DNA from 2 places in the Anaerocolumna sp. AGMB13020 genome. Region 1 is predicted to be linked to the other one. Evidence: riboswitches for the same ligand, from Rfam matches in the RefSeq annotation. Region 1 holds a riboswitch; the other holds the start of a gene.
The links. A riboswitch is a leader RNA that binds a small molecule or an ion and turns the genes downstream of it on or off. The one in region 1 is predicted to bind lysine.
Positions count from the first base shown of each region.

Region 1 (3,427 bases):
GACGATTTCAGACATATACGCACCTGTGTTAATGGAAACGATAAAGATAGCTGCAATTGTCTTGTTCATACTAATATTCAAAGCTTCCGCAGAACCGTAAAAAATCAACACTGCCTGCACGATCATGGGAGTTCCTCTGAATATGGCAATATATACGGAAAGAATAATGTTCACTATTTTTAGAACAATCTTTTTGATTCCTCTCTCCGGTACTGGAATAGTTCTTATAACTCCTATTAAAAGTCCAATAACAGTTCCTATAACAGTTCCTATAATGGATATATATAAGGTAGCCCATGCTCCCCGTAAGAACATCGGCCAATAACTCATAAAAATATCTAATATACGTTCTAAATTCATCTTTATACCCATCGCATACCGCAGACTAGCTACGATACTGCCACAAATAATACAGGTTGAAAGAAGCCTGATGTGGCATCCTTTCCAAACTTATATTTTCTTTCAACCTACTTCCTCTAAAAGCTTAAGAAAAACCGGCTGCTGACATCACACCCGGTTTTTCCTCTGATAAATATGCAGTCTGACCGTAATTAATTGGCAGCAGGCTGATTCTTTATAGCGTTATCCATAATGCTTGTTCGATCTTCTTCTGAAATTCCTGAAAGAATCTCATTTATTTTAGTAGTTAAGTCACTGCCTTTCTTTACACCAACAGCAATTGCGGTATCATCATCTGAGGTGACAAAACCATCTGTAAATTCCACCATCACAAAATTTTCATTCGCGGAGGAAGCACTAACACCTTCCGGACGCTCAGATACATAACCATCAATGATACCAGATTCTAAAGCAACTCTCATGGAAGGGAAGTTATCCATAGCTGTTTCCTTTTTAACACCTTCGATCTGATCGATTACATTATAGTGAAAGGTACCCAACTGAGCAGTTACTTTTGCTCCTGAAAAATCCTTGATAGAAGTTGCGTTTTCATAGGCACTTCCTTTCTTTACTACCATAACCAGATTGGACTTATAATAATTATCTGTAAAATCAATTACTTCTTTTCTCTCAGCAATAGGTGACATACCAGCAATAATGGCATCGATCTTACCGGAAGTCAGAGCGGGTAAAAGTCCGTCCCAATCAGTTTTAACAATAACGAGTTTCTTACCCAGGCCATCTGCTATCTTCTTTGCAATCTCAACATCGTAGCCGCCTGCAAATTCAGAAACTCCATCAATTGCAACACCACCATTTGAAGAATCTAATTGAGTCCAGTTAAAAGGTGCATATGTACATTCCATACCAACTCGAAATACTTCTTCTCCATCTGCTGAATCACTTCCCCCAGTGCTTTTGGTTCCACATGCTGTGAAAAGTGTCACAACGGACAAAGTTACAGCAAGCATAGCCATCCATCTCTTTCTCATAACCATCTCTCCTTTTATTATCCCTTTTCAGGGTATTTATAAGTTCAAACCGATTTTTGATGTCTCAGAGTGTGTGTTTAAATACTTCCTTATGATTCTACCCAAACCACGAACAAAATCTTTAGTTTAACTTATATAATAATCCTTAATGCATTAACTTCATTGAATCAATGCATTAAAAAAAGTCCTAAGCAAATACAGGACTTCTAAATACAGCCCCACAATCCCAAATGAGATAGCACAACTTATCAGCCGGGTAGCCGATAAGACAGTCCTGCAGCTATTAACTACAGCCCCAGCAGCATGCATTGAGGATACATAACTGCTTCGGCGGTCTTTCCTTCTCCTAATCCTCATAGCTCCTCTGCTCTGATTAAGACTGTTAAAGGCCGCGCCTCTACCTCACTGCCATAGTGAGGTTTTATTCAATTTATGTTTTTAATCTTACAACACAAGTCTAAGCTTGTCAATCCTTCAAAACGATTTTTTAAGTCAGATGGGGGTTAGCCGAATGCCCCATGCTACAGATGCATATATTAATTAATATACCAGCAAAAGGTTTGATAACATGAATCCTGTCAAAAAAATACTTCACGGTCTCTTACTTGTTACAGCAACTCTTCTGTTTCTTGTTCTATATGAACATTTTAATCTGGAAAAACAGTTGACACTGGCTCCTGCTAATAATGCTGCTGTCTCGGAAACCCCTTACACGATAGGTTGGTCTGTTTACAACAGTGATTACGAGTTCTTTCAGACCATGGAAGACGGTGTATTGGCAAAAGCAAAGGAATTAGGAATAAATGTTATAACTCACAATCAGAATAGCAGTACCTCCGAAATGATATCCGGTGTTTCTGATCTGATAGCGCAAGGGATTGACGCCTTGGTGATCTCACCCTTTAATCCCAATGCCATGCCAGTTATTTCTGCAATGGCACAAAATGCTGGAATTCCTGTTATAATCGTTGATATCGGAACGGATGACGCCTCCTATGACGCTTTCATTGTATCTGATTCCTACGGTGGAGGGGTTCTGGCTGCCGAATATGCTCTTAAACTGTTACAGGATAAGAATAACACCAGTAAAAATGCAGCAATCATTAAAACAGAAGCTACTGCAGAGTATGCTAATCTAAGAGGTGATGCCTTTAAAAGAGTTATGACTGACAGCGGCTATACCGTCGTAGGCGAACCAAGGGGTGATTCCAGAGAAGACCTTGGGTATTATGCAATGAAAGAACTCCTTGCCAGATACGGTGATGACCTGGCTGTCGTATTCAGCGAAAATGATCGTATGGCTATTGGCGCAGCGAATGCACTCAAAGAAGCCGGTAAAACCGGCGATATCATCCTGATTGGATTTGACGGAGATGCAGCTGCAATAGCCGCTATAAAAGATGGACTCATGCAAGGTACAATTGCTCAGAGACCCTATGAAATGGGAACATTAGGCACTGAAACAGCCTATAAGATTCTTCGCGGCGAAACGGTAAGCTTTGATGACAGGACGGATAAGCTGATGTTAGTGGAAGTCAGCCTTATTGATCAATATGCTAACATAATGCCTCTGATTCCTTAAATACACGATAGCTGTCCATAATCTCTATTCTCTTTTACAGCTGAAGGTATTTACCAGATTCCTGCATAATTACCAGTAATATTTTGTAGATTTATGGTATATATTGCTTTACAATAAATCTATTGAATTCTGCAAATTTAATAGGTCTATTACAATAATAACGTAAATCTCAGGGAGGATATTTCATGAAGAAAATATACTGGTACATCCTTGGTGCACTGATCCTGGTCTGTATAGGTGCATTGGGAATCTCAAATTTACGCTACCGCAATACCGATATGTCCTACCCCTCTTTTTTGGAGGCTGTGGAGAACGAACAGGTAGCTTCTGTAACAATAACCACGGAAAGCCCCAATTTTCAAGCTTTCTTAAAAGACAACAAATCCGAAAAATTTACTGTTCCCAATCCTAAAACAGAAGACTTTACGGAATATCTCCTTTTGCATAACGTTAA
Region 1 is NZ_CP136910.1:648,976-652,402, forward strand. It holds gene R2R35_RS02760 (amino acid ABC transporter permease) at 1-360, opposite strand, end outside; gene R2R35_RS02765 (transporter substrate-binding domain-containing protein) at 552-1,391, opposite strand; lysine riboswitch at 1,620-1,799, opposite strand; gene R2R35_RS02770 (substrate-binding domain-containing protein) at 1,960-2,973, shown strand; gene R2R35_RS02775 (ATP-dependent metallopeptidase FtsH/Yme1/Tma family protein) at 3,159-3,427, shown strand, end outside.

Region 2 (3,427 bases), 1.2 Mb from region 1:
GATCATGGTTCACCACTGGCTTTTACGGATTTTACCTGGGCCAGAGGAGATGCCTGGGCAGGTCAGTGTATTGAAAGAAACGATAAATTCTACTTTTATGTCCCAATGAATAAAAAAGGAGGACAAATGGCTGTAGGGGTCGCTGTCTCTGACAGCCCCACAGGTCCCTTTACAGACCCCCTGGGTCATCCGCTGGTGGAGACCGGAACAGGAGACATCGATCCTACGGTTTTTGTAGACGATGACGGCCAGGCCTATCTTTACTGGGGAAATCCTCATCTTTGGTATGTGAAACTGAAAGAAGACATGATATCCTACGACGAGAACACAGGTATTGTTCAGGTACCATTAACGGAGGAGAGTTTTGGTAAACGGACGGGGAATCCGGAACGGGCAACCCTCTATGAAGAAGGCCCCTGGTTTTATAAACGGAACGGGTTGTACTATATGATCTACGCTGCCAGTGGAATTCCGGAGAACATTGCATATTCCACCAGTCCCAATCCTACTGGCCCCTGGACCTACAGAGGAGTCATCATGCCCACAGAAGGGGGGAGCTTTACGAATCATCCGGGTATCATAGATTATAAGGGAAACTCTTATTTCTTTTACCATAACGGAGCATTGCCGGGAGGCAGCGGTTTTACCCGTTCGGTGTGCGTAGAGCAGTTTCAATATGAAGCAGATGGTGCCTTTCCGGTGCTCCATATGACGGAAGAGGGTGTGTCACCCGTTGGATGTCTTAATCCTTACAGCAGAATTGAGGCAGAGACCATTGCCTGGGCACAGGGAATCAAGACGGAAAGCTGCAGCCAGGGCGGCATAAATGTATGCCATATTGATGATGGAGATTATATCAGGGTAAGCAGTGTGGATTTTGGAGAAACTGGTCCGGATACCTTTCATGTATGTGCAGCCAGTGCCTCCGGTGGCGGAACAATAGAAATACATGTGGATACTTTGGAAGGTCCGCTGATTGGAAGAGTTGAGATACCGGCTACCGGTGCCTGGGATAATTGGCGTTTGGTAAGCGAAAGAGTTGAAAATATTCAGGGAATTCATGAAATTTACTTTACTTTTCATGGTGCTCCCTCCGGTAATCTGTTTAAATTGGACTATTGGAGATTTGAAGCTAAAATAGAAGAATAAAAGTGATTCAGGAGCTGTTTTTAATGCTGCTTCTGAGCCGGTAAGCGCAGAAAGGATCACTTTGGATATCCAGGAGGAGATTGACTTACATCTACATTTAAGTGTCAGCATGAAATCTTCCATGTATGCACTATAAATGTAAGTTAATCTCTTTTTGTATAAGTAACCCGCCTGCGTCTGCCGTGGTTTCATAAAATATATGGTTGACAACCTTTCTGCACAATGATAAGATAGACAGGATATTTGATTTCTTAATCAATTAAATAACGTGATTTGGTAGAGGCGCATTTTTTAATAGTACATAGCAGGATATGGCAGAACATAGAAGAACGCTGTGGAAAGGAAAAGATGCCGAAATGAAGAAGAATTTTGCTTTTTCTTTGTTGGGCATACAGTTAAGAGCTGTGTGACTGTCATCAAGAAATTGATGGAGTGCTGCCTAAAGAATAAACATTTGTTTCTCCATGTATGGGAGGAATTTTTAACGGAATTCTTTGGTGTCGGCCCATAGGCCGGCTTTTTTTATTTCACTTCTATTTCTTTGCCAAAAGCCGAGAAACGTTAGACCAGAATGGCCGCTTGGCCGAATAACAGGAGGTGCCGTATGGCAATATTTAAAGGAGCTGGGGTTGCAATCGTAACACCCTTTGATGAGAATCTCAATGTAAACTATGATAAGCTTGGAGAACTGATTGATTATCAGATTGAAAACGGAACGGACAGTATCATAATCTGTGGAACGACGGGGGAATCCTCCACTCTTACAGAGAGAGAACATATGGAATGTATCCGTTATACAGCTCAGAAAGTTGCAGGCAGAGTCCCTGTAATAGCAGGAACCGGCTCAAATTGCACCCAGACTGCTATAGAACTTTCAGAGGATGCCAAGAGAGCGGGAGCTGACGGTCTGCTTCTTGTTACACCATATTATAATAAAGCAACGCAGAAGGGTTTGATTCAGCACTTTACCCTGATTGCCAAAGCAGTAGATCTGCCTGTCGTATTATACAATGTACCCGGCAGAACAGGCTGTAACCTGTTGCCTGCCTCTACAGCACAACTTTTTAAAGACGTGGATAACATTGTGGCAATAAAGGAAGCCAGTGGAAATATCTCTCAGGTAGTTGAGTTGATGCATAGAACACAAGGTGATATAGATCTGTATTCCGGAAATGATGATCAGATAGTACCCTTGCTATCACTTGGAGGTATTGGTGTAATATCTGTATTATCCAATGTACTGCCAAAGGAAACCCATAACATTGTTGCTGATTACTTAAAAGGAGATACGAACGCCAGCTTGCAGGAGCAGTTACGTCTTATACCCTTAATAGAAGCCTTATTCTGTGAAGTTAATCCGATTCCAGTTAAGAAGGCCCTAAATCTTATGGGCTTTGAAGTAGGGGCCTTAAGAAGCCCTCTGACAGAAATGGAAGAAGGGAATGCGCAGAAGCTGATCAAAGCAATGAAGGATTGCGGAATGAAACTGGTATAACTTTGAAGATATAATTGGCAAAGCTTCCTGCTTGTAATATAATTAGGAAAGAATATGGTTCTTAAGTATCCGGCAGGTGAAAGAGCCATGATGTTAAAGCACTGAAAGGATACGGATATCAATGAAGTTGGTATTCAGAAACGAGGTTGAAATGATTAATATAATTTTGCGTGGGTGCAACGGACGAATGGGTCAGGAGTTAACAAGAATCTGCAGCGGAGATGATGCCGTAAGGATTGTTGCAGGAATCGACGTTAACAACCGTTTTGAAAATTCCTACCCTGTATTTGATAGCTTTACAAAATATACAGAAAAGGCAGATGTAATAATTGACTTTTCATCTCCCAGGAATATTATAGAAATGTTTGAGTATGGCATCCGTACAAATACTCCTATTATACTGTGTTCCACGGGTCTGTCAGAAGAAGATTTAGAGCTGGTAAAAGAGACATCTTCAAAAATTGCCATTCTTCGTTCTGCCAATATGTCCTTGGGAATCAATACGGTAATAAAGCTTTTGAAAGAGGCAACAGCCCTTTTGAGTGCAGGCGGCTTTGATATAGAAATCGTTGAAAAGCATCACAATCAGAAGGTGGATGCACCTTCCGGTACAGCCTTGCTGTTGGCTGATTCCATAAATGAAGTGTTAAATGGTGAGTACAACTATGTATATGACCGCTCTACTGTTCGTGAGAAGCGGGGAGAGAAGGAAATCGGTATCTCAGCAGTACGAGGAGGCAGCATCGTAGGGGATCACGAAGTAATTTTTGCAGGCCTTGATGA
Region 2 is NZ_CP136910.1:1,853,965-1,857,391, reverse strand. It holds gene R2R35_RS07320 (glycoside hydrolase family 43 protein) at 1-1,149, shown strand, start outside; lysine riboswitch at 1,419-1,595, shown strand; gene dapA (4-hydroxy-tetrahydrodipicolinate synthase) at 1,754-2,644, shown strand; gene dapB (4-hydroxy-tetrahydrodipicolinate reductase) at 2,796-3,427, shown strand, end outside.
Region 2: it holds a riboswitch for lysine, as region 1 does, so the genes downstream of both, dapA (4-hydroxy-tetrahydrodipicolinate synthase) here and R2R35_RS02765 (transporter substrate-binding domain-containing protein) in region 1, are expected to answer to the same signal.